2 regions of the Psychromonas sp. MME1 genome follow, and region 1 is predicted to be linked to the other one. Evidence: predicted binding sites of a transcription regulator. Region 1 holds the regulator's gene; the other holds the start of a gene.
The links. The regulator NrdR, encoded in region 1, represses ribonucleotide reductase genes. The targets are predictions, from matches to a motif close to AAACACNANATNTNGTGTTT.
Positions count from the first base shown of each region.

Region 2: nrdD (anaerobic ribonucleoside-triphosphate reductase) is a predicted target of NrdR. The motif match lies at 5,430-5,449, and genes of this name have one in related genera.

Region 1 covers NZ_CP160906.1:1,491,769-1,507,442, forward strand. Annotated here, with positions in the region: gene AB2N10_RS06880 (tandem-95 repeat protein) at 1-2,324, opposite strand, end outside; gene msrA (peptide-methionine (S)-S-oxide reductase MsrA) at 2,927-3,463, shown strand; partial or broken gene AB2N10_RS06890 (DUF445 domain-containing protein) at 3,674-4,393, opposite strand; gene nusB (transcription antitermination factor NusB) at 4,467-4,898, opposite strand; gene ribE (6,7-dimethyl-8-ribityllumazine synthase) at 4,904-5,371, opposite strand; gene ribBA (bifunctional 3,4-dihydroxy-2-butanone-4-phosphate synthase/GTP cyclohydrolase II) at 5,430-6,536, opposite strand; gene AB2N10_RS06910 (riboflavin synthase) at 6,612-7,274, opposite strand; gene ribD (bifunctional diaminohydroxyphosphoribosylaminopyrimidine deaminase/5-amino-6-(5-phosphoribosylamino)uracil reductase RibD) at 7,276-8,421, opposite strand; gene nrdR (transcriptional regulator NrdR) at 8,673-9,122, opposite strand; gene AB2N10_RS06925 (integration host factor subunit alpha) at 9,585-9,893, opposite strand; gene pheT (phenylalanine--tRNA ligase subunit beta) at 9,898-12,285, opposite strand; gene pheS (phenylalanine--tRNA ligase subunit alpha) at 12,297-13,277, opposite strand; gene AB2N10_RS06940 (fumarylacetoacetate hydrolase family protein) at 13,454-13,774, opposite strand; gene AB2N10_RS06945 (fumarylacetoacetate hydrolase family protein) at 13,660-14,064, opposite strand; gene AB2N10_RS06950 (GGDEF domain-containing protein) at 14,079-15,104, opposite strand; gene AB2N10_RS06955 (DASS family sodium-coupled anion symporter) at 15,279-15,674, shown strand, end outside.
Region 2 covers NZ_CP160906.1:242,365-258,038, forward strand. Annotated here, with positions in the region: gene AB2N10_RS01070 (electron transport complex subunit E) at 1-52, opposite strand, end outside; gene rsxG (electron transport complex subunit RsxG) at 55-681, opposite strand; gene rsxD (electron transport complex subunit RsxD) at 681-1,733, opposite strand; gene rsxC (electron transport complex subunit RsxC) at 1,736-3,619, opposite strand; gene AB2N10_RS01090 (hypothetical protein) at 3,613-3,963, opposite strand; gene rsxB (electron transport complex subunit RsxB) at 3,965-4,522, opposite strand; gene rsxA (electron transport complex subunit RsxA) at 4,537-5,115, opposite strand; gene nrdD (anaerobic ribonucleoside-triphosphate reductase) at 5,474-7,591, shown strand; gene nrdG (anaerobic ribonucleoside-triphosphate reductase-activating protein) at 7,667-8,137, shown strand; gene AB2N10_RS01115 (methyl-accepting chemotaxis protein) at 8,350-9,966, shown strand; gene AB2N10_RS01120 (hypothetical protein) at 10,002-11,168, shown strand; gene AB2N10_RS01125 (phosphate ABC transporter substrate-binding protein) at 11,180-11,575, shown strand; gene AB2N10_RS01130 (hypothetical protein) at 11,840-12,490, opposite strand; gene AB2N10_RS01135 (phosphate ABC transporter substrate-binding/OmpA family protein) at 12,509-14,362, opposite strand; partial or broken gene AB2N10_RS01140 (Hsp20/alpha crystallin family protein) at 14,589-15,019, opposite strand; gene clpS (ATP-dependent Clp protease adapter ClpS) at 15,506-15,674, shown strand, end outside.

The sequences.
Region 1 (15,674 bases):
GTCGCGCCATCATCATCGGTGGTTACCAAGGTAATGGTTGCCTCACCAAAGAAGTTCGGCGCTGGGGTAAAGGTGATCGTGCCATCGGTTTCATTCACCGTCACACTGCCCTGCGCTGCGGGGACAGTGGCAACGGTTGAGACGATAGTGCCATCAATATCCGCCGCTTGATAGGGAACAGTAATACTGCCCGAGTCTTCATCCATGCTGCCGTTGTCTGCACTCAACGTTGGCGCATCATTAATATCATTCACGGAGATCGTCGAGGTGGTGGTCGCCGTCGCGCCATCATTATCAGTGGTTACCAAGGTAATGGTTGCCTCACCAAAGAAGTTCGGCGCTGGGGTAAAGGTGATCGTGCCATCGGTTTCATTCACCGTCACACTGCCCTGTGCTGCGGGGACAGTGGCAACGGTTGAGACGATAGTGCCATCAATATCCGCGGCCTGATAGGGAACGGTAATGCTACCCGAGTCTTCATCCATGCTGCCGTTGTCTGCACTCAACGTTGGCGCATCATTAATATCATTGACGGTGATCGTCGAGGTGGTGGTCGCCGTCGCACCATCATCATCGGTGGTTACCAAGGTAATGGTTGCCTCACCAAAGAAATTCTCAGCAGGCGTAAAGGTGATCGTGCCATCGGTTTCATTCACCGTCACACTGCCCTGCTCAGCAGGTACTGTAGCTACCGTTGAGACGATAGTGCCATCAATATCCGCCGCTTGATAGGGAACAGTAATACTGCCCGAATCTTCATCCATGCTGCCGTTGTCTGCACTTATCGTGGGGGCATCATTAATATCATTGACGGTGATCGTCGAGGTGGTGGTCGCCGTCGCGCCATCATTATCAGTGGTTACCAAGGTAATGGTTGCCTCACCAAAGAAGTTCGGCGCTGGGGTAAAGGTGATCGTGCCATCGGTTTCATTCACCGTCACACTGCCCTGTGCTGCGGGGACAGTGGCAACGGTTGAGACGATAGTGCCATCAATATCCGCGGCCTGATAGGGAACGGTAATGCTGCCCGAGTCTTCATCCATGCTGCCGTTGTCTGCACTCAACGTTGGCGCATCATTAATATCATTGACGGTGATCGTCGAGGTGGTGGTCGCCGTCGCACCATCATCATCGGTGGTTACCAAGGTAATGGTTGCCTCACCAAAGAAGTTCGGCGCTGGGGTAAAGGTGATCGTGCCATCGGTTTCATTCACCGTCACACTGCCCTGTGCTGCGGGGACAGTGGCAACGGTTGAGACGATAGTGCCATCAATATCCGCGGCCTGATAGGGAACAGTAATACTGCCCGAGTCTTCATCCATGCTGCCGTTGTCTGCACTCAACGTTGGCGCATCATTAATATCATTGACGGTAATGGTCGAGGTGGTGGTTGCCGTCGCGCCATCATCATCGGTGGTTACCAAGGTAATGGTTGCCTCACCAAAGAAATTCTCTGCAGGCGTAAAGGTGATCGTGCCATCGGTTTCATTCACCGTCACACTGCCATGCTCAGCAGGTACTGTAGCTACCGTTGAGACGATAGTGCCATCAATATCCGCGGCCTGATAGGGAACGGTAATGCTGCCCGAGTCTTCATCCATGCTGCCGTTGTCTGCACTCAACGTTGGCGCATCATTAATATCATTGACGGTGATCGTCGAGGTGGTGGTCGCCGTCGCACCATCATCATCGGTGGTTACCAAGGTAATGGTTGCCTCACCAAAGAAATTCTCTGCGGGCGTAAAGGTGATCGTGCCATCGGTTTCATTCACCGTCACACTGCCCTGCTCAGCAGGTACTGTAGCTACCGTTGAGACGATAGTGCCATCAATATCCGCCGCTTGATAAGGAACGGTAATGCTGCCGCCATCTTCATCAATAACACCATTATCAATAGTAAGCGTCGGTGCTTGATTTATTAAGCCACCAAGAAATAATTCACTTTCTTCAGGTAAGACGAGTGTTGTCGATGAGGTATTAAATCCTTGAGTCTCAAAATTAGTGGTGGCAATGGTTTCAGCTCCCTCTCGAGAAAAATCAACCGGTCCAGAGCTTCCTCCATCGGATGTAGGAGCGCCCGCTGCGGTTTCAATATCCTCAATGGGGCCATCGGTGCCTTCAATTGCAGCTTGAATAGCATTTATTTCAGCTAAATCGTCTTCATTAAGTTGTACTACCGATTCTTCTGTCAACGCATCTTCGTTAACCAGTTCACTCACTTGTTGTAAGTCATCAGTCGTTTTTTCAATGATTATTTCGCTTCTATTTTCATTATCCACAATGGGCGCATCAACCGCTGCAGGGTTATTTTTGCTACTATTCATAATCTATTCTCCATAATTATTACGATTTCTATTGTGGTTTAAATGGTTTGAAGCAAATTAACAAAAAATCCAAGTTCTTTTTATTAACAAATAACTTACAAAATTACTTATAAAAACTGATACTTACATATTACTAAAAGTCAGTGTTCAAAATATATTATATAATTAAATTAATACTATCTATGTGTGAAATATCGCAAAATAAATTTTTACAGGAAACACACATTTAACATTATAACAACAAAAACATATTTTCATTACACCAATCCTACAATGTTAACAAATTTAATTATCTTACTTTTTTACTAAAAAATTTATGCAGGCGTTCATTTAATAGTATAGCCTTTTGTGTATAACATTTTACTCATATAGCCAGTTACCTCAAGTTGCTTTATCAGGAGCCAGACGAATAACAGAGCAAGGAAAGTCGCTCCAATCTGCTTACTTATAAAATTTCTATGTAGAATACAATTTTATGCCTCGCATCTTGGCATGCTAATCCTTGCTTAGTTTGCATTTTGATGTAGCGTGGGTATAAAAGCTCTCTTATGCTATCCTTCCCCCCGTTGGCAAAACTAACTAACATTTTTAAGGATTTTCAGATGGCAATATCGACAGCAACGTTCGCGGGCGGTTGTTTTTGGTGTATAGAAGCAGCTTTCAACTCTTTAAATGGCGTGACTAAGGCCATTTCCGGTTATACAGGAGGAATAACAGCGCATCCCAATTACAAAGAAGTCTGTAGCGGTAAAACTAAACATGCGGAAGCGGTACAAATCAGTTTCGATGACAAAATAATTAGCTACCAAGAATTATTAACTATTTTTTTCGCTTTGCATGATCCTACACAACTTAATAGACAAGGCGATGACATTGGCACACAATATCGTTCTACTGTTTTTTATGAAAGTGAAGAGCAAAAAAAATTAGCCCTTGAAGTTATCAATGATTTAATTCAATCACAGGTATTTACGGATACGATTAAAACTGAGGTTGAAGAGTTAGGCGTATTTTACCCTGCAGAAGTGTATCATCAAGGCTATTTTATGAATAATCCAGAGCAAGCTTATTGTGCCGTAGTTGTTTCACCAAAACTCAATAAATTTAAAGAAAAATATAAAGCTAAATTAAAAAAATAATACCAATCGGATTAAGTATGTGATCTAAATTTTGCGCAGGAAAAATGGCTTAATTTGAGGCGTAAGTTGACGCAAATGGTTGTTCCCTTTGCGAAACTTACAACAAAAAAGTAAGTTATTTTAACCAGTAAAATAGATCAGCTATTTATTCCGATTGGTATAAAACAGTACAAGCCTCTGTCAACTTTTATTGCAGAGGCTCAAAGCGCTTTAAGCGACAATCAATGCACTCGCCAATCCGATTAAACCACCAAATACGCCACCCCATACAACTAACCATCCAAGGTGTTTTTTAATCATTTCTTGAATGATCTGTTTAACTAAGTGTGGTGTTAGTTCATTTAATCGTTGTTCGATAATTTGCTCAATTTTAGCTAAAATATCATTCATCATATCGGGTTGTTCAATCTCTTTTTTTAACAACGCAATAAATTTTTCATCTTCGGTTAATTCAATAATTGATTTCTTCATGTTTTTAATGAAGGGCTCTCTTAAGGGAGTTAATGCCTCTACTCCACCAAACATTCCTAACATTGCACCAAAGGATGAGTTCATAATCACAGTCACTAAACCATCATAGGTTGGGTTAAGGTCAACCTTATCAATTACCGGTGTTAGGTTAAAATGTGTCGGAGAAAGTGCACCTGCATTTAAAAATCAATCCACATTTTCACGAGTAAAAAACTGTTCCATCATCAATCCATGAATGCCTTTTTTAAACTCTTCAAAGTGTGCAGGTACGACACCAGAACCATACAAAAAAGGCACTTTTTCAAATAACATAAAGACAGCTAACCAATTGGTTAAAGCACCAGAAAGTGCAAACAAGCCAACCATTGTTAATATTGTGGCTAACTCACTTTGTCCTAAAAGTAATCCCAAAACTAAAATGACTGCTGCAATAAAATTAGTTATAAAACTTTTATTCATATTTATTCCTCAAAAAAAATCCAGTCACTAATTAATAGTCACTGGATTCTATTTTACTCATGGCACATCTTAATTATTCGGCGGCAATATCTGCACGTAGATTTAAGCTTCGTAACGCTTTATCTAAAACACCATTAACAAATTTATAGGATTCATCCGTTGCGAAATCTTTTGCTAATTCGATAGCTTCATTGAGTACAACTTTATGCGGAACATCCGTACGGTAGGTTAACTCAAACATAGCGATACGTAAAACAGCCAAGTCAACCATATCAACATCACTAATTTTACGTGATAAATAAGGTGATAATTTTTCATCTAAATTATCTACTCGATTAATAACACCCGTTAGCAACTCTTTAAAATAAGAGACATCTGTTTTAGATAAATCTTGATCAACCATAAATTGCTCAATAATTTGTCCTGCATTCAGCTTAGTTATTTGCCATTGATAAACCGCTTGCACTGCAAATTGTCGAGCGCGACGGCGCTCAGCCGGTTTCATTTTCATTATCCAAGTTCCGCCATAACGTTAACCATCTCAAGTGCACTTAGTGCAGCTTCACTACCTTTATTGCCCATTTTTGTTCCAGCGCGTTCAATTGCTTGATCGATTGAGTCTGTCGTTAACACGCCAAACGCAACGGGTACATCAAATTCAAGTGACACCTGAGCCAAACCTTTATTGCACTCATTAGCAACAAATTCAAAGTGTGGTGTGCCACCGCGTATCACCGTTCCTAAAGCAATAATAGCATCATATTTTTTAGATGCGGCAACACGTTTTGTTGCCAATGGTAATTCAACCGCACCAGGTACACGTACAACAGAAATATTATCATCTTCAACTTGACCAGTACGTTTAAGGGTATCAAGCGCCCCAGCTAATAACTGCTCATTAATAAAGCTGTTGAAACGAGAGATTACGATTGCTATTTTCGCGTGTGGTGCCGCTAATCCACCTTCAATTATTTTCATTTTCTACCCTTATTAGTACAATTTTGTGCATTCTAGCACATTTTATGATTAATGCTTATTACTCAGTGATGTAATCAACCACCTCGAGCCCAAAACCTGCCAGTGCGTGATATTTTTTCTCAGAGCTTAATAATGCCATTTTTTGCACGCCCAAATCGCGCAATATTTGCGAACCGACACCAACGCGTCGACTCGCCCCCTGAGGTTTATTGGCAACCCGTTCGCCCGCATCCTGTTGTGCAATATGTTTAACTTGCTCGATCAATGATTCAGCTGTCTCTTGGTGCCCAAGCATAACTAATACCCCACCATCTTGTGCAAGACGTTGTAATGCATTATGCAATGGCCAAGTGCGCGTAGCGAAGCGGTCGGAGAAAAAATTATCGCTAAATGTATTTTGTAGATGTACCCGCACGTTAGTGATATGTCCTGATTTAATTGCACCATTCACCAACGCAAAATGTACTTGTTTATCGATAGTATCTTGATAAGCCACTAAATCAAACTCACCAAATTCCGTCGGTAACTTACATTCACTTACGCGCTCAATGGTTGTTTCATTATTATTACGGTACTCAATTAGATCCGCGACTGTGCCTAATTTCAAACCATGTTGTTGCGCAAACTTTTCTAAATCTGGGCGGCGCGCCATGGTGCCATCTTCATTAAGTATTTCTACAATAACACCAGCAGGCTCTCGCCCGGCTAAACGCGCCAAATCACAGCCGGCTTCAGTGTGCCCAGCACGAGTAAGCACGCCTCCGGGTTGTGCTTTCAATGGGAAAATATGACCGGGCATAACAATATCAGTCGGTTTAGCATCTTTAGCAACGGCAGCCTGAACAGTAATAGCACGATCTGCTGCAGAAATCCCCGTCGTCACACCTTGAGCAGCTTCAATTGAAACCGTAAAGTTGGTTTGATATGCCGCTGTATTATCCGCCACCATTAAAGGTAAATTAAGTTGCTTACAGCGAGCCTCTGTTAACGTTAAGCAAACTAATCCTCGACCATATGTAGCCATGAAATTAATGGCTTCGGGTGTCACTAGGTCTGCAGCCATGATAAGATCGCCTTCATTCTCACGATCTTCATCATCCATCAAAATAACCATTTTACCCAAACGAATATCTTCTATAATTTCAGCAGTTGTATTTAATTTCATTTTCTATCCTTGTGGTGCTTTTTATAGCAGCCCCATATTCTTTAAAAAGATAGGAAGCCCTAATTTATGTTGGCTTTACCCTAAGAAACCACTTTTAGCGAGTAGTTCCATCGTTGATTTTTTTTCTACTTGCTCTGCGGCAGCTTCATCACCCAATATCAATCGTTCTAAATATCGTGCAATCACATCAACTTCTAAATTCACTTTGGTTCCAACGGCGTAATTTATCATATTCGTTTGCGCAATAGTATGTGGGATAATCGTTAATTTAAAGGCAGCACCATTAACCTCATTAGTCGTTAAACTAATGCCATCAACACTAATAGACCCTTTTTGCGCGATATACTTGGCTAAATTATCGGGGGCTTGTATCCAATAATCTATCGCATTGCCCGTCGCAGAGATGGAAATGACTTCGCCTACTCCATCGACATGCCCACTAACAATATGCCCACCAAAACGCGCATTCATTTGCATCGCTTTTTCTAGATTTACCATAAAGCCTGTTTGAATTTGTGAAAATCCACTGCGCTTAATGGTTTCGTAGGAGACATCGGCATCAAAACCACTTCCTGATAACTTAGTTACCGTCAAACAGACGCCATTATTAGCAATACTATCGCCAAGTTTGACATCACTCATATCTAAACACCCCGCATCAACACTAATCGTCATATCTTGTGCATTGTGTTTAATTGCCGTAATTTTTCCTACCGCTTCTATAATACCTGTGAACATATTAATCTCGATAACTTATGGTGCGAATATCATTGCCAATAATCACCGATTCTTTAAGTGATAATTGTACAACCGCGTCCATTTCTAAATAATTGGGTAAGTTTACTAAGTTTCTACCTTTATCGCCCAACAATTTTGTCGCTTGATAGAGTATAAATTCATCAACTAACTGATTATTGAAAAAAGCCCCCGCTAACGTTGCGCCAGCCTCAACCCATAAATCATTAATTTCATAGTCATTAAGTTGCTTCAACAGCACTGCCAAATCGATTCGCCCGTGACTATCATCCACGCCAATAAGCTGCTCAACATCGGCATTAAGCACTTTATCATTAAGATCAGATCGCGCGGTGAGCGAAACCAATAAGACCTTGCCTGGAATAGTAAATAGTTTTTCTGACAATGTTAATTTATTATGAGAATCTAATATAATTCGTATCGGTTGATGCAAAGAAGATGCAGGAATGTCACTATCAAATCGAGGACTTTGCTGCAATTCTTGATAACGAACATTCAAACTTGGATCATCAGCAAGTACCGTTCCGCTGCCAGTTAAAATAGCACTTTGCATGGCACGATAATACTGCACATCAATACGTGCTTGAGCGCCCGTTATCCATTTACTGACGCCATTTTGTAACGCGGTTTTACCATCTAAACTAGCTGCAAGTTTTACGGTAACGCGTGGCCGCTGAAATTTCATGCGCTTAATAAAACCTTGGTTTAAATTCTCAGCTTCGGCTTCCAACAACCCCACTTCAACGGTGATGCCCGCATCCCTGAGGATAGCAATACCACGCCCCGCAACCTTCGGATTAGGATCAACCATCGCGATCACAACACGCTTCACACCAGCCTCAAGCAGAGCTAATGCACAGGGAGGCGTCCGCCCATAATGTGAACAGGGTTCAAGCGTCACATAGCAGGTTGCATCCGTGGCGCTATTTGTTGCCATCCGTAAGGCATTCACCTCAGCATGGGAAGCTCCTGCTTGTAAATGAAAACCTTCACCAACAATGGCATTATTTTTAACAATAACGCACCCAACATTTGGATTAGGGGAAGTTGTAAAGCGCCCTTTCCTTGCTAACTCAATAGCGCGCGCCATATATTGCGTATCTAATTCAGAAAATTGAGCGTTGTTCATTATTATTCCATCTATTTATACCCATGCGACTAAAATGCAAAGTCAGCAGGAAAAAGAGTGCCAATATATTAGCCATAAAATTGAAGTATCGTTGTTCTACATAGCGGCTTTATAACAAAGCAGATTGGAACATTTTTCCTTACCTAACGGCACTAGCTAGAAAATCAAACAGTCACAATTAGCTCATGTTACGCCTTGCTCTGATATCCGAGTGAGCAGCTAACAAAGAGCCTTGAGATAACATAGAGATATTACTTTTCTAATTTAGCGATCTCTTCACCAAACTCTTTAATATCTTCAAAGGATCTATACACGGAAGCAAAACGAATATAAGCAATTTTATCTAAACCTTTTAATAACTCCATGACCAATTCTCCAACCATTTTTGAAGAAACTTCACGCTCTCCCGTGGCACGCAATTTAGACTTCAATTTATTAACCGTTGCTTCAATGGCCTCAATACTGACTGGCCTTTTTTCTAAAGCTCGGTGAATACCCACGAGTAACTTTTCATCATTAAAGGGTTCTCTACGTCCATCAGATTTAATTAATCGCGGCATGATGAGTTCAGCCATTTCAAAAGTAGTAAAACGCTCACTACACTCATTACAAGAACGACGGCGACGAACTTGAAACCCTTCTGCTACAAGACGAGAATCAATAACTTTTGTATCTTGTGCACTACAAAATGGACAGTACATAATGGTTTACTCTCAGTGGGAAATTCTAGGTTGAAAATTATAATACCAATTGGAATAAATAGCTGATCTATTTTACTGGTTAAAATAACTTACTTTTTTGTTGTAAGTTTCGCATAGGGAACACCATTTGCGTCAACTTACGCCTCAAATAAAGCCATTTTTCCGGCGCAAAATTTATACCAATTCCGATAAATAGCTGATCTATTTTACTGGTTAAAACAACTTACTGCTGCGTTGTAATTTTCGCAAAGGGAATAACCATTTACGTCAAATTACGCCTTGAATTAAGCTGTTTTTCCTGCGCAAAATCTAGGTCACATACTTACCGGAATTGGTATTAGATCACATACTTAATCCGATTGGTATAACATTTATTGACAATGATACTTGCTACTTTAACAAAAACAGTTTTTTAAATAAAAAAAAACCGCAAATGCGGTTTTTTTATTTTTGCTCATATAACTAAAGTTTATCTTCGCTATCGGGCAACTTTTCTTCAACTAGTTCCTTTAATTTTTGCCCCGCTCGAAAGGTAACAACCCGGCGTGCGGCAATTGGAATATCTTCACCAGTTTTAGGGTTACGACCCGGACGTTCACTTTTATCCTTTAGCTCAAAGCCACCAAAACCAGAAATTTTGACAGCTTCTCCACTTTCCAGTGTTGCTTTAATCTCCTCAAAAAAAGATTCGACAAACTCTTTTGCCTCTTTTTTACTTAGGCCTATTTTTTCAGATAAATGGGTTGATATATCAGCTTTAGTCAGTGCCATAAAATTATTCTCTCAACGATGCATTAAACTCCATAGAAACCGCTTCTATAATGCTATTTACACTATTTGCAATCTCTTGCTCTTCTAAGGTTCTCGTCGTATTTTGTAGGATCAAACCTATCGCTAAGCTCTTCTTACCTTCTGCTACGCCTGCACCTTGGTATACATCGAATAAGTTTATGCCAACTAGTTCAGTAATGCCAATTTTTTCTATAAATTTTAGTACGTTACCTGCATTTACTTGCTCATCGACAACAAAAGCAAGGTCTCGGTGGTTAGCTGGGAACTTAGAGATATCCGCTGATTGTGGTAATTTACGTGTAATGATCTGCTCAAGTTGAATCTCAAATACTATCGCAGTACCATTTAATGCAAATGGTTTGGTTAAACTTGGGTGCAATGTACCGATATAACCAATGTTTTTACCATTACGGTAAATACCCGCTGACTGACCAGGATGTAATGCACTGTGGGTTTCTGCTTTAAACTCAAAACTGTGAGCATCAACACAAAGGTCTAGTATTGCCTCTAGATCCGCTTTAAGGTCAAAAAAATCCGCATTACGTGTGGCAATATCCCAATGTTGATCATTCACATTACCGATAATGACACCCGCTAACATTGGCTGTTGAGAAATACCATTTTCAACACTTTCATCTTTGATAAAACGCAGACCCGTTTCAAATAAGCGAACACGTGCTTGTTGGCGTTTTTGGTTATTAGAAACACTTTCTAATAACCCCGTCCATAGGCTCACGCGCATTGCTGACATATCCTTAGAAATCGGGTGCGGCAAAATCAGTGCGTCAGCTTGTGGATGTAATTTAAGTTGTTTATCAGGATCAACAAAACTATAGGTAATCGCTTCTTGATACTCACGATTGACTAATACATCACGTATTTTGGTTAATTTAAGAGTCGCTTCATTATGCGCAGGCATGCTTAACGCTGCCTCAGGGGCAATATTTGGAATATTGTTATAGCCATATACACGAGCGACTTCTTCAATAAGATCTTCTTCAATCGCCATATCAAAACGGTATGTTGGTGCAATCGCAGTCCAACCTTCCGCGCTAACAGTAACATCACAGCCCAAGCGAGTTAAAATCTCAGTCACTCGCTCACCATCAATAGCAATACCAATTAAGCTATCTAATTTACTACGACGTAAGTAAATTTCAGACTGTTTTGGTAAATTCTCAACACTAACCGCTTCGCTTATTGGGCCAACAACACCGCCACAGATTTCAACTAATAGCTGCGTTGCTCGCTCCATCGCTTTAGCTTGTAAAACAGGATCAACACCACGTTCGTAACGATGCGATGCATCGGTATGTAAACCGTATGAACGAGCACGGCCTGCAATCGCTAAAGGAGCAAAAAAAGCACTTTCTAAAAATATATTGCTAGTACCTTCACTAACACCAGAGTCAGTGCCACCAAAAATACCAGCCATCGCTAATGCTTTTTGTTGATCCGCAATCACTAAGGTATCTGCATTTAACTTAACTTCTTTACCATCAAGTAATGTCAACGGTTCATCTTGTTTAGCAAGACGAACTTCAATACCACCCTCTAACTTATCAAGGTCAAAGGCATGCATTGGATGACCAAATTCAAGTAACACATACTGCGTAATATCCACAACGGCATCAACACTGCGCACACCACAACGACGTAATTTTTCTACCATCCATAAAGGCGTTGCTGCATTTTGCTTAATACCACGAATAACACGCCCTAAATAACGAGGACAAGCAGTTGGATCTTGCAAATTAATAGCAACTTGGTCATCAATCGTAACAGCAACATTTTGCCACGTTGGCTCAGTAACAGTGCTATTGTTTAATACACCAACTTCACGAGCAAGCCCAGAAATACCTAAGCAATCGGCTCTATTTGCAGTTAAATCAACATCGATAATAACGTCATCTAACTGTAAGTATTCACGAACGCAACTGCCAATCGGCGCATCAACAGGCAGTTCAATAATTCCATCGGCTGTTTCAGCCATGCCTAGCTCTGATTCACTGCACAACATACCAAGCGAGGTTTGTCCGCGTAATTTCGCTTTTTTAATTTTAAAATCACCCGGCAATACAGCGCCAACCACGGCAACGGCAACTTTTAAGCCTAAACGGCAGTTTTTTGCGCCACAGACGATGTCGAGTAACTCATCTTCGCCAATATTTATTTTTGTAACTTGTAATTTATCTGCATCGGGATGTTGGCCACACTCAACTACCTCACCCACAACAACTTTACTAAAATCACCGGCAACGGCTTCTACATCATCCACTTCAAGACCAGCCATGGTGACTTGGTGTAACAACTCTTCACGACTAATTTCAGGGTTTACCCATTCTCTTAACCAAGCTTCACTAAATTTCATTATTCTAACCCTTACTTAAATTGCTTGAGGAAACGGAGATCATTTTCAAAGAATGAACGTAAATCATTTACGCCGTAACGAAGCATGGTTAAACGCTCTACCCCCATACCGAATGCAAAACCAGAATACTTATCTGGATCAACCCCCATTGAACGTAAAACAGTAGGGTGAACCATGCCGCAACCTAGTACTTCTAACCAACCATTCTCACCTAACACATCCACTTCAGCCGAGGGTTCGGTGAAAGGAAAATAGGATGGACGGAAACGCACTTGAAGATCTTGTTCAAAGAAGTTATGCAAAAAGTCATGCAAAATCCCTTTCAATTGGCTAAAACTTACATTTTCAGCAATCATTAACCCTTCAACTTGATGGAACATTGGTGTGTGGGTTTGATCGTAGTCGTTACGATATACACGCCCCGGCGAGATAATTCGAACAGGCGGCTTACTATTTTCCATGGTACGGATTTGCACACCAGAGGTTTGTGTACGAAGCACCAAATCAGGGGAGAAATAAAATGTGTCGTGATCAGCACGAGCAGGATGATGCGGAGGAATATTTAACGCATCAAAATTATGATAAGCATCTTCTACTTCAGGTCCATTTTTTACTTCAAAACCTAATTCAGCAAAGAATTCAGTAATACGATCAATCGTGCGGGTAACAGGATGAACGCCACCTAATGGCGCGCCACGCCCAGGTAGAGTAACATCGATCGTTTCTTGAGCCAATTTTGCATTCAATACGGCTTCATCTAATGCTTGTTTGCGTGCGACTAAGACACCTTGAATTGCTTGCTTCGCTTTATTAATTAGCTGACCCGCGGCTGGTTTTTCTTCTGGAGGAAGTTTACCCAAGCCTTTCATTTGCTCAGTCATTAAACCTTTTTTGCCTAAGTACTGTAAACGAATCTGTTCCAACTCATTGCCATCAACGGCATTTTCTATCTGTTGTTGCGCATTGGCAACTATTTCATCGAGGTGCTGCATTGGTTATATCTCTACCTAAAGCAAGTGATTAAAAATAATGGGCGTAATTTTACGCATATCAGGAAGATATGGCTAGTGTTGCAGCGAAATGAGTCGCTAAAATGCAAGAAAAACAATAATTAACTTACGAACAGATAAAAACCACGCAAAATTAACTGTAATTATTGTCGATACGGCTAATTAACTGTCCACTTTTTCTCAATTAATAATTTATCATCATAGAACACTTTACCAATAAAATGGTCATTGCGAGCAATTTCACCTACGCCCTTTGGCGTCCCGGTCATCAATACATCACCATCACTAAAACTCATGAACGAAGCAACCTCATTGACAATTTGCTGCGGTTTATAAATCATCAAATCAAAATTTGCCTGCTGTACTAACTTCTCATTAATAAATAACTGTAAAGATAGCTTTTCAAGATCACCATCAAAATGGACAAACTCGCTAAATACAGCCGATTTATCAAAGGATTTTGCGCGTTCCAGGGCAATCCCTTGGCTTTTAACTTTGTTTGCAGCGCGCGTTTAGTGAGGTCTAAACCAATCCCTACCGCGCTAATTTTATTATTGCTAATCATAAAAGATAATTCAGCTTCATAGTGTATCGTCTCCACTTTATCGGTAAAAATTTCATCACATATCGCTGAGTTAGGTTTAACAAAAATAACCGCCTGCTCAGGTATCTCGTTATTTAGTTCTTTAATATGGTCAACATAGTTTCGACCGATACAGACCACTTTAGAAGGAGTAAGCAACGCTCCATCGGCGATAATATTTTTCATACGTACCATCCTATCTATTGCATCATAGGCAAAACGCGGTTTCGCCCTAATCGTTTAGCTTCATATAAGTATTCATCTGCTCGCGCAATCAATGAGCTCACGGAATCTCTTTCTTGGCACTCAACCACGCCAAATGACAAGGTAATGTTATTTATCCATTTGCCAGTGCGCTTATCTTTTAAAGCCACTTTTTCCATTAATTTACGCAGCGTTTCTGCAAAGTGGCGCGCCACTCTTAAATTACTTTTAGGTAATAATATAATAAATTCTTCACCACCAAAACGATACACTTTAGCCCCTTCGCGCATGCTGCTACTTAATTTCTTTGCGACGGCTTTCAATACCTGATCACCAAGTAAATGCCCCCATTGATCATTTAGCAATTTAAAATTATCAATATCAGCAATAATCAAACATAAACCATTCGCTTCATTGTTGATAAAGTTAGTCACTTCCACATCAAATGAATGACGATTTAATAATCCAGTCAAAGCGTCATATAAGGCTTGCTGTTGGCTTTTTTGCAACTCTTCTTTTAATGTAGATATTTCCGCTTTTGCGGCTTGTAAACTCTCGCTAAAAAATTGCGTTGAACGACTCATCTCTTCTGAATCACCTTCAATTTTTTTAAGCAGACTAATTACTTCATCAACGGACCATTTTTTATCTTCCGTCATACTAACTTGTGAAAATGTTTTATCGAATGAATCTCTAAATTTGACCGTATCACTGTGGGTGTCTGTTATCGATTGATCCAACTGCAATAACATTTTTTCTACATTTTGCCTTAATTGCCAAGTACTTGACTCAGATTCATCGGCAACAAATTGACGATATAAAACTTCCGTTTGTATTTCCGAGCAATGCGCTTGCTGGGTCAATATCGCATCTAATTCGACATTTAACTGCGGTATATCCTTAGCAACATAGTTATACCACAATGCATAGTTTATTGGCGTTGTCGGCACCTTATACTTCATCATTAATGGCACAGCTTTCTTTAAATTTTTTACTGATTCGACAATCAAATCATCACTCATATAGTCATCCTTAAGTAAATTGAGGATAAATATAGCAAATAGAATAAATTGATGCTCATATTTTAAGTACCAACAGGGCCATCACAGATTATAAATGTCTTTATGCCGCCCTTTTTACAGAAATTAAGACTAAAATAGTAACTATCAAGGACTCACAAGATGAGGATATCAATTATGGTCATAAAGTTAGCAGCTGCGGTTATCTCTGCACTATTATTTTATTGGCTTCTTCTATTGGTCCTTGATGTGCAACAGGCTAAAGCGTTAGCCTTGATCAGCTTGTTGGTCATTTTATGGAGTAATAGTGCATTACCATTGGGCGTCGTCTCTCTGCTGCCTGTGATACTTTTTCCAATGTTTAATTTGATGTCAACTAATGCGGTTAGCAGCAATTACAGTAAATCGATTATCTTTCTGTTTTTAGGCGGCTTTTTATTGGCCATTGCGGTAGAAAAAACAGAATTACATAAAGTTATTGCGAATAAAATTTTACAATTTTTTCCACACACTGTGCGCGGGATGATTTATGCGCTGGCGTTAACCGCAGGCTCTTTAAGCGCCTTTTTATCC
Region 2 (15,674 bases), 1.2 Mb from region 1:
TTGCGGCTGCGTTGCTTTCTGTGTCGGCAGGGGATGTTAACGGTTCACTCATTATTATGCTCCACAGTTTGCTGGTTGATTTAACAAATTGACTTTGTTTTTATCGAAGTAGATCAAGGCATCCTTGACCGCTAAGACAACGGCTCTGGGGGTGATCGATGCACCTGTAAAGGCATCAAAGTTACCGCCATTTTTGCTTACTTCCCACTGCTTATCGTCGCTAGGAGTGTAGATCGTGTCATCAAAGGAATAGATCCATTTGGATTTGTTAGTTTGAATTTTGTCGCCAAGTCCGGGGGTTTCTGAGTGGCGAATAACGCGTACACCCGCGACTTTGCCATTAGTATAAACACCGAGGACTAATTTGATTTCACCTGAATAACCACGGAAGGTGGTGGTCTCTAAGATGGCTGCGACGGGCACGTTATTTTTTTTGGCAATAAATACCTGCTGCTGCTCGCCTGCACCTAGTAAATCATCACTGACGTTAAAACAAGTGCTGAATACATCGTTATTGTAGCTGCTTTCAGGGATGATTTGGTTAATGATTTTGATCAATGCTTTTTGCTCCTGAACCGCAATAATCGGGGTAGTAAAGGCATTTACAATGGCAACGCATGCTGTACAAACGATGGCAAACGCCGCTAATAAAAAACCGTTACGAGTGATAGTTGGAATCATTAGCGAACTCTCCCATAGGCTTTGGGTTGTGTGTAATAGTCGATGAGTGGGACACACATATTACCCAGTAAAACGGCAAAGGCAACGGCATCGGGGTAGCCCCCGATATTACGGATAACAACGACAATTAGCGCAATTAGCAGGGCATATAAAACTCGCCCCTTTGCGGTGGTGGATGCCGTGACTGGATCGGTCAAGATAAAGAAAGCGCCGAGCATGGTGGCACCTGAAAAAAGATGGTACATGGGGGATATGTTAAGATCCGGATTATAAGCAAAGGCGATAAATGAAAATACGCATATACCCGCTAGAAAACTGATTGGGATATGCCAATGGATCACACGTTTGCTGAGCATGATTAATCCACCTACTAAAAAGGCCACATTAACCCATTGAATCGCTTGCCATGAGGCGTGTTTATACTCGGCGCTATGCAGTAATTCAGTGATGGTATGCCCTGAGTTGAGTGCTGTGCGCGCGGTATCAAGGGGGGTTGCCATGGTTAAACCATCAACACTAATGCTAAGTTGTTTGACGGAATAGCCATCGAGTGTAAACCCGCTAATAAAGGTGTTTATTTGATCCATAAAGCTTAACGTAAATGGATGTAGCGATTGTACTGGGATCCAAGATGTCATCTGCACGGGAAATGAGATAAGTAACAGCACGTAAGCTGCCATCGCAGGATTAAATAGGTTATTACCTAGCCCCCCATATAGCTGTTTGACAAAAATTATCGCAAATAGGGTGCCGATAACGACTATCCACCAAGGTGCTAAAGGCGGAATGGAAATGGCAATTAAAATGGCGGTGACCAAGGCACTGCCATCCTTTAGGGTATGAATAATAGCGCGTTTGCGGAGCTTTAATACGAATGCTTCACTTAGCAATGCCACTAAACAGGCTAAGGCTATTTGCAATAGGTTACCTATACCAAAGAGATAGCTTTGCGTGGCTATGCCGGGTAATAAACATAAGGTGACTAACCCCATTATTTGCGAGGTGCTACGGCGAATACGTTGGTGTGGTGAACTGGAATTAATAAATGCCATCTCTAAAGATCCTCTGCTGCGGCTTTTTTCGCTTTTGCACGAGCAATAGCGGCTGCGATTTTTGCTTTACGACTATCATCGGGCGTTTTTTCTGCGTGGCTCTCTTGCTCATCGGACGATGCTGGTGCTATTGCTGGCTCCATATTCTGGTCCGATTGTTCCGCTTGTTTTTGTTGTTTTTTTAAACGAGCTTGCTCTTTACGTTGTTGACGTGCAGTGATTGCCGCTTGGTTTTGAGCAATGATTTGCTGTTCATCAACTGCGCTGTTATTACGATCTTGGGAAGCGGCCTCCACATTCGCCGCTTTTTTTGCTTTAGCGCGGGCGACAGCCGCTGCCACGGCATCTTTTCGGGTATCGCTTGTTGGTGTTGAGGAGCCTTCGTTACTCGCTGCTTTTTTCGCTTTCGCACGGGCTACAGCCGCTGCCACGGCATCTTTGCGGGTATCGATTGTTGGTGTTGCGGAGCCTTCGTTACTCGCTTCTTTTTTCGCTTTCGCACGGGCTACAGCCGTTGCCACGGCATCTTTGCGGGTATCGATTGTTGGTGTTGCGGAGCCTTCGTTACTCGCTTCTTTTTTCGCTTTCGCACGGGCTACAGCCGCTGCCACGGCATCTTTGCGGGTATCGCCTGTTGGCGCTTCAGTGCCTTCGTTGCTTGCTTCTTTTTTCGCTTTAGCGCGAGCCAATGCAGCTGCGATAAGGTCTTCCCCACCATTTTGCTGTTTAAGTTGCTGTTGACGTTTCTGCGCCGCTTCTTTGTGTTTTGCTTGGCGATCTCTTTTTTCTTGCTCTAATCGTGCCGCGCGTTTTTCAAAACGTAGACGGGCTTTTTCTGATTTTTGTGCTTCCTCTTTTGCCGTTTTTATTTCAGCTTTGGCGACGCGATAATATTCCACTAAGGGAATATTGCTTGGGCAAACAAAGGCGCAGGCACCACACTCGATACAGGCTGACAGGTTATATTCCGCTAAATTGCCATGATCTTTGCTCTTTGCGTACCAAAAAAGTTGCTGTGGTAATAGTTGAACTGGGCAGACTTGTGCACATTCCCCACAGCGAATACAGGCTCGCTCTGGCGGTGGAGCAGGAAGCTCTTTTGTCGTTGCTGCAAGAATGCAGTTACATATTTTGCTGACGGGAATGTTGCTATGGCTAATCGAAAAGCCCATCATCGGCCCGCCAATAATTAATTGTTCTGCCTGTTTCTCATCAAATTTATTTCTATCGAGTAAATATTGGATAGGGGTACCGATGCGGACACTCAAATTGCCTTTTTGAGAAAATGCATCGCCGGTTAAGGTGACAATACGGGAAATAAGTGGTTTACCATCAATGATTGCCTCTTTAATCGCAAACACGGTGCCAACGTTTTGCATGACAATGCCAAGGTCAGTCGGGTGCTTATCATGGGGCGTTTGTTGACCGGTAATAATTTCGATTAGCTGTTTTTCACTGCCTGAAGGATAGCGTGTCGCAATGGTCCGAATGATTATGTTACTTTCTTGTTCAACTGCGACTTTTTGCACTGCTTCATTTAATGCCAATGTTGCTTGTGGTTTATTATCTTCAATGGCGATAACGGTCAGTGTTGGTTTGAGTATATGCTGTAATATTTGTATCCCCTTGATGATCTCGTCACTATGCTCTTGCATTAGTCGATCATCTGCGGTGATATAAGGCTCACATTCGACTGCGTTAATAATAAGCAGTTTGATACCTTCTTTATGAAACAGTTTTAAATGCGTTGGAAAACCCGCGCCACCTAAACCCACAATGCCAGCTTGATAAATTTTTTCAATGAGTTGGACATTGGCTTGTGCTTGGTAATCCTCACATCTCTCATAATTTACATGCCTATCTAAACCATCGGTGGCGATCACCACTGAGAAACGGGGAGTCCCGATGGATGTAAATCAGTACGTTTTTCTATTGCATGCACGGTTCCTGAGCTAGAGGCATGTTGTGTCACCATTGCGCCATAGACTTTGGTTAATGGTTGCCCCTTTAAAACCGGATCGCCAACTTTTACTAATAACTCAGGAGTGTGGCCCTTATGCTCAACGGCAATGATTAAAAAGGGAGGAATACCCGCATCTTCAATGGCAGTTTGGTTACTTTGTTGTTTATTTTCTTGAGGATGAATCCCCCCATGAAATGACCACTGTTTGCCAGAGGAAATTAGTGCGAGTTGATCGTCGCTAAGTAGATTGATAGGCATTATTGACATACTAAGACTCAATACTGTTTTTAGTTGGAATACGGTTGAGATCCCATTGCCAATTTTGTGTAGTTAAAGCAATTGGAATCATATCAATACAATCAGTTGGACAGGGAGCAACGCAGAGTTCACAGCCTGTACATTCATCGCTGATCACGGTATGCATCTGCCGAGTTGCGCCTAAAATGGCATCGACAGGGCAAGCTTGAATACATTTCGTGCAACCAATGCATTCATCTTCACGAATAAAGGCAACCAATTTCGGTTTTTCTTCACCTTCTAACTCTTTCGGTTCAACGCCCATACGCGCAGCAAGTTGACGCATAACAGCATCACCGCCCGGGGGGCACTTATTAATATCATCGCCATTTGCGATGGCTTGCGCATAGGGTTTACAACCGGGATAACCACATTGGCCACACTGTGTTTGTGGTAAGATGGCATCGAGTTCTTCAACGATAGGATCTTCTTTAACTTTAAATCGTAATGATGAATATCCCAGTAGCACGCCAAAAATGGCTCCGAGTACCCCCAATGACAAAATAGCGATAGCAATGTTTGTTATCATTATATCTTTCTCTATTACTTAATTAGGCCTGTAAAGCCCATAAAGGCAAGTGACATTAACCCTGCGGTGATCATTGCTATCGATGCGCCCTTAAAAGGTAAAGGAACATCGGCCGCAGCGAGGCGCTCGCGCATGGATGAAAATAGCACCAAGACCAAGGAGAAACCAACCCCAGCACTAAAACCATAAATAATGGATTGCACAAAATTGTGTTGCTCATTTATGTTTAGTAACGCGAGACCTAAAATAGCGCAGTTGGTGGTGATTAAGGGCAAAAATATGCCTAATAAACGGTATAGCGTTGGGCTAGTTTTATGCATTACCATTTCTGTAAATTGCACAATCACTGCGATCACTAATATGAAGCTTAACGTTTGTAGATAGAGTAAGTCGAGTGGTATCAGTAAATAAGTATTGACGACATAGGACAATGCTGCTGTTAATGTTAAAACAAAGGTCGTCGCAAAGGACATGCCAACGGCAGTTTCAACTTTATTTGAGACACCCATAAAAGGGCATAAGCCAAGAAACTTTACTAAAACAAAGTTATTAACTAACACTGTGCCAAAAAAAAGTAAAAAATAATCGTTCATAACAATTTAATTCCACTGGAAAAATAGGGGTAATGCGTGGTTAACTCTAACTTGTTATAATAGCAATAAAATACCTTCTGGTCAGTGTCTAAATAGTGCATTTTATAAAGTTAATCGTTACGCTTTTATTGTTATCACTTATACAGCGATAGTGGCTACTATCAGCCTTTTATTTTATCTAAAAGCCTTCTTAAAATAGCAACAAAAAATCATCAAAAATGTAGTCGATGAGCAATTTTAAGATACTAAATTATCACCTGAATTGAAAATTGATTTATATCAAGGCTCAATATCTAGTGTTATGTATCATGCGCACCCACAATATATAGTATGTTGCTGGTGATTTTGGAGCGTTGTGATGAAACCTGTTGTAATTAAACGAGATGGAAGTCAAGTACCATTTAATTCCTTGCGTATAGCGGAAGCTATCTTAAAAGCATCGGGCGCAGCGCGTTGTAAAGGCGTTGACGCTTTTGCCATTGCAGCGGAAGTCGAGTTGCAATTGCAGGGGCAGGTTGAAGTAGATATTCATGATATTCAAGATGCCGTTGAAGTTTGTTTAATGAAAAGTGGGCATAGTGAATTAGCCCGTGTTTACATTGAATATCGTCACGATAGAGACATTGCCCGTGAACGTAAAAGTCACTTAAATAGTGAGATTTATGGGTTGATTGAGCAAAGCAATGCCGCATTACTAAATGAAAACGCCAATAAAGATAGTAAAGTTATCCCGACCCAGCGCGACCTCTTAGCGGGGATTGTCGCTAAGCATTATGCTAAATCTTATATATTACCTCGCGATGTGGTGCGTGCGCACGATAAAGGTGAATTACATTATCACGATTTAGATTATGCGCCTTTTTTCCCAATGTTTAACTGTATGTTGATCGATATAAAGGGGATGTTTACGCAGGGCTTTAAAATGGGCAATGCTGAAATTGAGGAGCCAAAATCAATTTCAACGGCGACGGCTGTTACGGCACAAATTATTGCACAGGTGGCTAGCCACATTTATGGTGGAACCACTATTAATGGGATTGATACTACGCTCGCACCCTATGTCAGCATGAGTTATAAAAAACATCTTGTGATAGCTAATAAGTGGAATATTGCCGAGCCGCAAAACTATGCTGCTGAACAGACAGAAAAAGAGTGCTATGACGCCTTCCAGTCACTCGAGTATGAGGTGAATACCTTACATACGGCTAATGGTCAAACGCCTTTTGTTACCTTTGGTTTAGGATTGGGCACCAGTTGGGAAGCGCGTTTAATTCAAGAGTCAATCTTTAAAATTCGTATCGCTGGTTTGGGTAAAAATCGCAAAACCGCCATTTTCCCTAAATTGGTATTTGCGATTAAAGAGGGGGTTAACCATAAACAGGGCGATCCCAACTACGATATTAAACAATTGGCATTGGAATGTGCCTCAAAACGGATGTACCCAGATATTTTGAATTTCGATAAAGTGGTGGAAGTCACTGGGTCATTTAAAACCCCAATGGGATGCCGCAGTTTCTTGGATGCCTATAAAGAAAATGATGAGCTGATCCATGATGGTCGTAATAATCTTGGCGTTGTAAGTGTTAACTTACCTCGTGTTGCTCTTGAATCTGGCTGTGATGAAGAACAGTTCTACAAATTATTAGATAGTCGTTTAGCCTTGGCGAAAAAAGCATTAGATACGCGTATTGAAAGGTTGTCGGAAGTGAAAGCCAGTGTTGCTCCTATCCTTTATATGGAAGGTGCCTGTGGGGTACGTTTAAAAGCCAATGATTGTGTTGCCGATATATTTAAAAATGGCCGCGCTTCTATTTCATTGGGCTACATCGGTTTACATGAAACAATTAATGCATTGTACGGTACAGATGATCACCTATTTGATAACACTGAAAAACAACAAAAAGCACTTGCTGTCATTAGTTATTTAAAAGAGGCGACTAAACGTTGGACTGCGGAAACTGGCTATGGCTTTAGTCTATACTCAACGCCTTCAGAAAATTTATGTGACCGTTTCTGCCGCTTAGATGCGAAGCAATTTGGTGTTTTAGATGGGGTGACCGATAAAGGCTATTATACAAATAGTTACCATTTGGATGTTGAAAAAATCGCGAATCCATATGATAAACTTGATTTTGAGATGCCATACCCTGCGATTGCTAGCGGTGGATTCATCTGTTATGGCGAATATCCAAATATGCAACATAACCTTAAAGCGTTAGAAGACGTTTGGGATTACAGCTATTCACGCGTCCCTTATTACGGTACTAACACCCCCATTGATGAGTGTTATGAGTGTGGATTCCATGGCGAATTTGACTGTACCAGTAAAGGGTTTGTATGCCCTAGTTGTGGTAACTCCGACTCTGAAAAAGTGGCGGTAACACGCCGTGTATGTGGCTACCTAGGTAGCCCCGATGCGCGCCCATTTAATGAAGGCAAGCAAGAAGAAGTGAAGCGTCGCGTTAAACACCTTTAAATTTTATATTTAATAACAGCAAGATAAAAACACCTCGCTTAACGTGGGGTGTTTTGCTTTTAGGAATTCGCCGGTATGAATTACAGTAAATATTATCCGCTTGATGTACTCAATGGTGAAGGTACGCGTTGTACACTATTTGTCTCTGGGTGTATTCATCACTGTAAAGGTTGTTATAATCAGTCAACCCTCTCGCCCGACGCTGGGGAGTTGTTTACCGAGCAGTTGGCTGATCAGATAATTCAAGACCTTAATGACACACGCATAAAAAGAGCGGGGTTAACCCTCTCCGGTGGTGATCCTCTGCATCCAGCAAATATCGAACAGGTTTTGGCATTGATTAAGCGTGTTAAAAATGAGTGTGTCGATAAAAATATATGGCTATGGACTGGCTATACATTAGCGGAACTTAATCCACAACAGCAAGAAATTATTGCGCTGATTGATGTGCTGGTAGATGGTAAGTTTATTAAGGAGCTTGCCGATCCAAACTTGCAGTGGCGAGGCAGTAGTAATCAAGTCGTACATCGCTTTGAGAAAGTATAAACCTTAAAGATGAGGGGAGCTATGTAAGTCATTAGGTATTCGTGTTTGAAATTCCGCTGGCTTGGTCAACGAATGCTAACTTACATATCATAAATTCTAATTTACATGTCATAAATTCTCTATAGCACGGTTTTTTTTTACCTCTAACTTCCTAAAAAATGATTTATACATTACAGTACCCTCATATTTTATGGACGAAGTAATGGTGAAAAATGAAAATTTCAAATTTAAAAATTAAACACCGTATTAACATGATAACGTTTGTTGCATTAGCCTCCTTTATCATTTCAGTCATTATTAATAACATGACTACTGCAAATAATGCAGCTAGGTTAAACGCTCTGCAAAATCAACTTTATCCGGTGCTCAATCTTGCGACGATCAATGAAGGGTTACTCATTCAATTAGATCAGATTATTCAGTCAACGGTAACGACGGGTGAAGAAGAAAATTTACAAACCGTAAAAAAAATGGTCGATCAGATTAGTACTAACTTAGATCAAATTGGTCAGTTATTGCCAGAAAAAACCAATACCATGCAGCAAGTAAAAAAAGACGTAGTAACTTACCATAAAAATGCAGAATTATTAGTTAGTGCTTTTTTAGCTGATGACGTGGATTTTAATGCGATTAAAGCACAAGCAGCTAGTAATGCAGAGCGCTACCAGAGTTTGGTTAAAAACTTTGCGAGTAATCTAAGAGAGTTTCAAGACCTTTTTACTCAAAGTATTGAAATTACCAATACTGAATCTGATAGTGCGCAAATGTCCATGATGATAATTGCTGTTATCGCTACGTTATTAATGATTTTAGTGGGATTTTTAGTTAATCGCTCAATTACCTCTACACTGTCAAGTGTCACTATGTCATTACAAAATATATCCGAAGGTGAGGGTGATTTACGTTCGCGTATTCAGTATGACGGTAAAGATGAAATAGCTGAATTAGTGCGTTGGTTTAATCAGTTTGTATCAAAATTGCAATCTTCAATCGCCGATACTAAAAATACGACTGATAGCCTTAGTGAGGTATCAAATACCTTATTAAAGGGGACAAAAAATAGTGAGTTGAGCGTAAATGAGCAAAATATCGCTATTGAAAAAATATCGCATGCGATGAATGAAATGTTTATTAGTGTTACGCATATCGCGGAGTACGCCGCCAATGCTTCTAATGAGGCGAATGAGGCCCATAAAGAAGCACAAAATGGCTCCGTAGTGGTTAATGAAGCGGTGGCTACAATTAAGCAACTCGCAGGTGAAGTACAAACTACCGCTGCAGTCGTCAATAAACTCGATGCTTTTACGAACAATGTTAATGATATTTTAGACACTATCAGAGGCATTGCGGATCAAACTAATCTGCTTGCATTAAACGCCGCAATTGAAGCTGCTAGAGCGGGTGAACAGGGGCGCGGTTTTGCTGTCGTTGCTGATGAGGTGAGAACATTGGCTTCTCGTACTCAAGCGTCGACTCAAGAGATTCAGCAGGTGTTACAGGAACTTAGAACATCATCGAAGCAAGCTGTTCAAGCCATGCAGCATGGTGTGATAACTGCAAATGATGGCGTTGAATCAACGATGCGAGCAGGAACAGCATTAACCAGCATTAACATGAAAGTCAGTGCGATAAGCGAAGTTAACGAACAGATTGCAGCTGCCACTGAAGAGCAAAATAATACCTCTGTGTTAATTCAAAAATATGTTGCTGACATTCAATCTAATTCACAAAAAGTACAAACAACCACTAAAGATATGGGAGGGATTAGTTTCGATATTCAAAATGTAAGTCAACAGCTACAAATTATCACCAATCAATTTAAAGTATAAGAAAAATAATAATTAATATTACAGGGAGTTACATAATGAAGTTTAATTTGAAAACGTTACCACTGGCGATTTCTATTGCCTTCGTGCCAGTCTCAGGGATGGCTGACGAAATGATGGATGCAAAAGTTGCACAATTAGAGCAACAAGTTAAGGCATTACAAGCGCACCAAACCAATAGTTTAGTCGATAGATTTAATTTTAATGGATTTATCAGTGGTGCTTATATCAGTTCAAATAATCGAGCCAGTTATAACGGCGCAACCTCCAGTGCCGATTTTTCTCAAGATAGTAAAATGGGCTTTCAAGGCTCTTTTAATATCAATAATCAAACTCAGGCTGTTTTGCAGCTTCTGATGAAAGGTGAAGATGATTGGGATGTTAAAGCGGAATGGGCGTATTTATCGTACCGTTTGGATAATGGTGTAAAGGTACGAGGTGGTAAGTTGCGTGTGCCTCTATTTATGTATTCTGATTACTTAGATGTTGGCTACGCTCAACCCTTTGCCCGTCCACCAAAAGAAGTTTATGACCATGTCATTTTTACTTCATATACAGGTGGTGATATTGCTTATGATATCGAATTTGACGATTCAACCTTAACATTGCAAGCCTTTGGTGGTGAATCGAATGTTAATGAAGATAGTATTAATGTAGATTTTTCTAACTTAATAGGGGGGAGTGCAGCCTGGACTGATCTCACCTGGACTGTCCGCGCTGTATATGGACAAGCTGATGTAGATGGCGCTGTCTTCGGTGGGGCTTTACCTGTCGAAGATGAGCAAGCTACATTTACAGGAATCGGTGGTAGTTACGATAATGGTTCATTCCTTGCTGTTACAGAATGGACAAAAGTAAAAGTTGATGGCTTGCTTGCCGATCATGAGTCAGGATATTTGACATTAGGTTATCGTATTGATGTATTTACGCCCTATACAACGGTCGCTTACATGAAAACTACCGACAACGACAAAAGAACCTCAATGCCGCTAAATCTTGCATTAAATGATAAAAGAACAGCTTATAGCGCAGGTGTTCGTTGGGATGCTATTGATAATGTGGCTATTAAATTTGATTTAACCTATGCCACTGATTTTGGTGATACCTCCGGTGGTTTATCTGGTAATGAATATAATCCTGCGACTGGTTCATTCATGCTCGATGATACATTTGTCTACACAGTTAAGTTCGACGCGGTATTTTAAGGGGCGATAAAATGAAACAATTATTATTAGTATTAACGCTCGTATTTGGCGTTGTTTTCTCTGTTTCAGCAGGGGTGGTGGTTATAGGTAATCCAGCCGCGAGTGATATATCATTAGGTGAAGCCAAAAAATTGTTCTTAGGAAAAGGGGATACTTCACTGGTGATTTATGAACTAGATGAAGGTGATGCAACTCGTACTGAATTCCACTCTGTGGTAACGGGGAAATCAGAGTCTCAGTTAAAAGCCTTCTGGTCGAAGCAAGTTTTTACCGGTAAGGGAAATCCGCCTGCAACGGTCTCATCAGCGTCTGCGATGAAAGCGGCTGTCGCTGCAAATCCTAATGCGATAGGTTATATTGATGAGGCTGATCTTGATAGTTCAGTTAAGGTTATTTTAAAGCCTTAGGTCTATTAATTAGTTCATTTCTCATAATAAAAAGAGGTCGCCCCTATAAGGTGTTACCTCTTTTTTTTAATCATCCCGTAGGTAATTGCATTATTCTGCATAATATTGTGATCTGGGCTTGTTGAAGAAAAATGATGGAGAGTAAGGCGCATAATTGAGTAATCGTTAGCTATTGCGATTGAATGCAATGCAGCTTTCTATTATTTTAACCAACAAGATAGATCAGATCTTAAGCTTATTGGTATAAGTATCTGTTCTCACTTTCTACTGCATTATCGCCTTTTTTTGACGCGATCCGTTCACTAGCTGCTGTGCCGTTAGTTGTTGTAACGGTGATAACTCGCTATATAGCAGCATCGGTTTTTGATACTTATTGGGATCGGTCACGAGTGCTAGCTCTCCCTGATGAAGTTGATAAAAATAATCCCGATAGCTTTCATTGTCATTGCTCTCTAAAAACTGTTTTAGATTTATAATTTTTTCTACCTCAGCGATAGATAATGGTTTTTTATAATGGCTAAATTCCACGATATGCGTTTGTTGTAACTGTGTCGATTGCTTGTTTTGTTGAGCAATTTGTTGTGCCGTGTGAATTTTATTGTTGAGCACATGCGCTTCGACAAGGGGAATGCGGTTAAAAAAATCATATAATTTATCTGCGCATAAAAAAAGTGCTTGCTGTTTCGCTAATGGAGCGTCTTGAAAATCGATAATTGGCTGGCATTTGCTAGATAAAAAAGGTTCATAGCCAATCTCTTTTTGTTGCATAAAGAGTAGTAGTTGTTGTACTGCATCACTCAATTTTCGTTGTGATGCCATAATGTTTTGCTTACTAATCTCTAATTGTTGCCCGTCAAAGCTCATAAATAGGGTGATCAGTGTTACTTCTATTTTTTGCATAATATGGCTGTCCATCTTGATCTCCTGTTAATTTTAAAAAAACCAAACTTCCACGCGTCGATTTTTACTTCGACCTAATGCGTTGCTATTTGAGGCTATGGGCATTTGTTCACCAAAGCCTTCGACAGCGACGACACTAATTCCTCTTGCCAATAACTCATTTTCAATCATTTTAGCGCGTGCAAGTGAAAGTTTGATATTTTTAGCGCTATCGCCTAAAGCATCAGAAAAGCCCATTAAGGCGATGCGTCTACCCGGATTGTTTTCCATATATTGTACTAATCGCGGTAGATCCCGTTTGCTCTTATTGTCAAGCTCGTCACTGCTAGTTTGAAAACGGAAGTTGACTGAAAGACGTTTAGCAATATCGGTATAATTGTTGTAAACATCGGGGGCACTTTTAATGGGATAGACACTCTCTAGTTTAATGTTTTGTGAAATTAACCCTTCATTTTCAACGATTATTTGCCCGTCATGGGAGGCAGCAAAGTCCGCAAAGCCCTTTGCCAAATCACTGCCATTGACCGGAAGATAGAGGTATAAGCGTCGCGCAAGGGGGTAATCTTCTGTGCTGATTGTAAAGTGTGTTGGGTAGATGGAAATACTTCCTTGCGACTCGGCGATGGCGAGGCTTTTGCTATTATTAACATAGGGTAAACCAATAAATCCAATCGCACTGGTATCTCCGGCGACTTGTTCGGAAAGTTCATTGCTAGATTCATAGCGTCGTGCGTTATCGGCTAATTTTTGTTGATTGGGTTTTAATACTAAATTTTTAAATGTATCCCATGTCCCTGAATTTTCATCGCGAGCATAGAGGTTAATTGGGCTATCTGCACCGCCTAACTCAGACCAATTCGTTATTTCACCTGAAAATATTTTAGCTAATTTATCATTTGTCAGCCCAGTTATAGGGTTCGTTGGGTTGACTATAATCGCTAATCCGTCTAAACCGATAATATATTCTTGGCTTGCTAATCCTAGGTCGCCGTTGTTAGGGCGTAATGCTACTCTCTCTTTCTCTTTGATTTTTCGTGATGACATAGCGATATCAGCTTGTCGTTGAAATAAATCTTTGAAGCCAGTGGTTGAACCATGTGCATGTAATTGAATTGCTTTAATCTTATTATCTTCAATATATTGCAGCTCTCGTTCAACTTGAGCTTCACCTTGCACCCAATGCATCTCTTTAACGCCCTTATTTTTTAAATAGGCTTCCAGTAGGGCTGGCGCTAGGTTTTCACCAATGGTGTTGGAACCATGTAATCGTAAACTGATCGTTCGTTCTTCACTGGGCAGGGTCAGTTTCTCAGGCTGCGGTTGAGGTTCGTTGACATGACTTATCGCCGCACTAGTGAGCTGATCTGCGATTAAATGTGCACCTTGAACTGTGGTTAATGCGCTTGAATATGAGTGGTTAAGTGGTAATTCGCTTTGTCTATGTAAACCGTTTTGTTGTTTTAGTGAAATATGTAAATAGCCCTGTTGCCAAGCAATGAACGTGATTAAAAATAAGAGTGAAATAGCGATTAACACCTTAATGTTAAAGGGTTTTTCATCAATGTTTTCAGAACTGAGTGGTTTCTTACTTGGCTTGTTTTTGGCGGGCATGACTGGGCTGAGTGAAGGTAATTCATGTAAAGAAAATGCTTTTTTTGCTTTTTTTATGTAAACCGGGGTACGTTGCAGAACATGGATATATTGATTTAGTGTTGCATTATTTAGTTCACTTAACTCATCTAATACAGTCTGCCGATAATTTGGGTCGTGTATCATTTTATCGACAGAAAGCTGTATATTGTATGCGCTTTTAGTGGCGCTTTGTAATAAACCTAATTGTTCTTTAAATAGCGGGTTTAAAGCTAGTTCTTCTGTTTGTTCTGACATTAAATATCCTGATTGATATTACTTTGCAACTACTCTGTCAATAAGCCCTCATTGGCAGAGCGATTGGTTTTCGCTGATGAAATAAAAAAAACGGTTGATTAGCCCCATTATAGGGATCAAGATGACACGGTCATGTCACCTTTGTGACGGTTTTGTTACACGAAGTTTTTTGCCTGAGGATGTTTGATAAAAAGAGGAATCTCCTTTTCCTCTTTTCATTCGGTGATTATGAAATAGCTATTTTAACGGTATCCTTTGATTGTTTCTGTTGTTTAGGCGCAGTCACTTTCAATACGCCATTAAGAAACTCTGCGCTTATTTGTCCAGAATCGATATTATCACCTAAGTTAATAGTACGGCTAAAGGAGCCATTCTTCTCTCTTTGCGGATGATTTTATCCGTTTCGGAATTGCTTTCTTCGCTTATTTTCGCTTCCATTGTTAATAGGCCATTATTAAATTGCACATTAACATCTTCTTTTGCGACACCGGGAAGGTCTGCAATAAATACGTAGTGATCCTCTTTATCAATGATATCAACGCGTGGTTCAAAGAAACCATTTTTGTGAGACAATTGATTATGTTCAAATAAATCATCAAAGAAGTGATTCATATTAAACCATTGCTCTCTTGGTATAATGTTCATAATGCCTCCCATTGGTTATTAGTTAATACTAATCCGCATAAGTACCGGATCTATCTTGTTGGTTCAAATAATAGATAACAGCGTTGCATTCAATCGTAATAGCCTGCGCTATTACTCAACCATGTGCTTTGCTCTCTATCATTTTTCCTCAACAATCGATGACCATAATATTATGCGAATTGGTATAAGGTCATAGGAATAGGTCTTCCCATACAATATTTAGTATTAAACATAGGAAATAAAAAGTGCTTTTGATTAAAATTTACACATTTTTTGATTGCAGACAAATGCTTTCTATTTAGTTATTATTTTTAAGCGATAGGGCATAAAAAATGCTGAAAATATTAAGTTTGCTTAGGGGCAAATATTCGATTTTTGTGATTTAACCATCGCTACTATTTGCACATTGGCAAAGTAACGATTAACCTGTGATTTAAATCGTTTTTTGACGAGATATTAATTTTCACCTAACTTTAGTAAATAAGACTAGACTTAAACATGAGCGATAAAAATAGTACTAAAACAGGCCATGAATCGGCAACGATAGAGCGTTCTAAAACAGAATTAGTTCCTCCATCAAAATATAATGTGTTGCTGCATAATGACGACTACACGCCAATGGATTTTGTGATTGAGGTATTGCAACGTTTTTTCCGTTTGAACCATG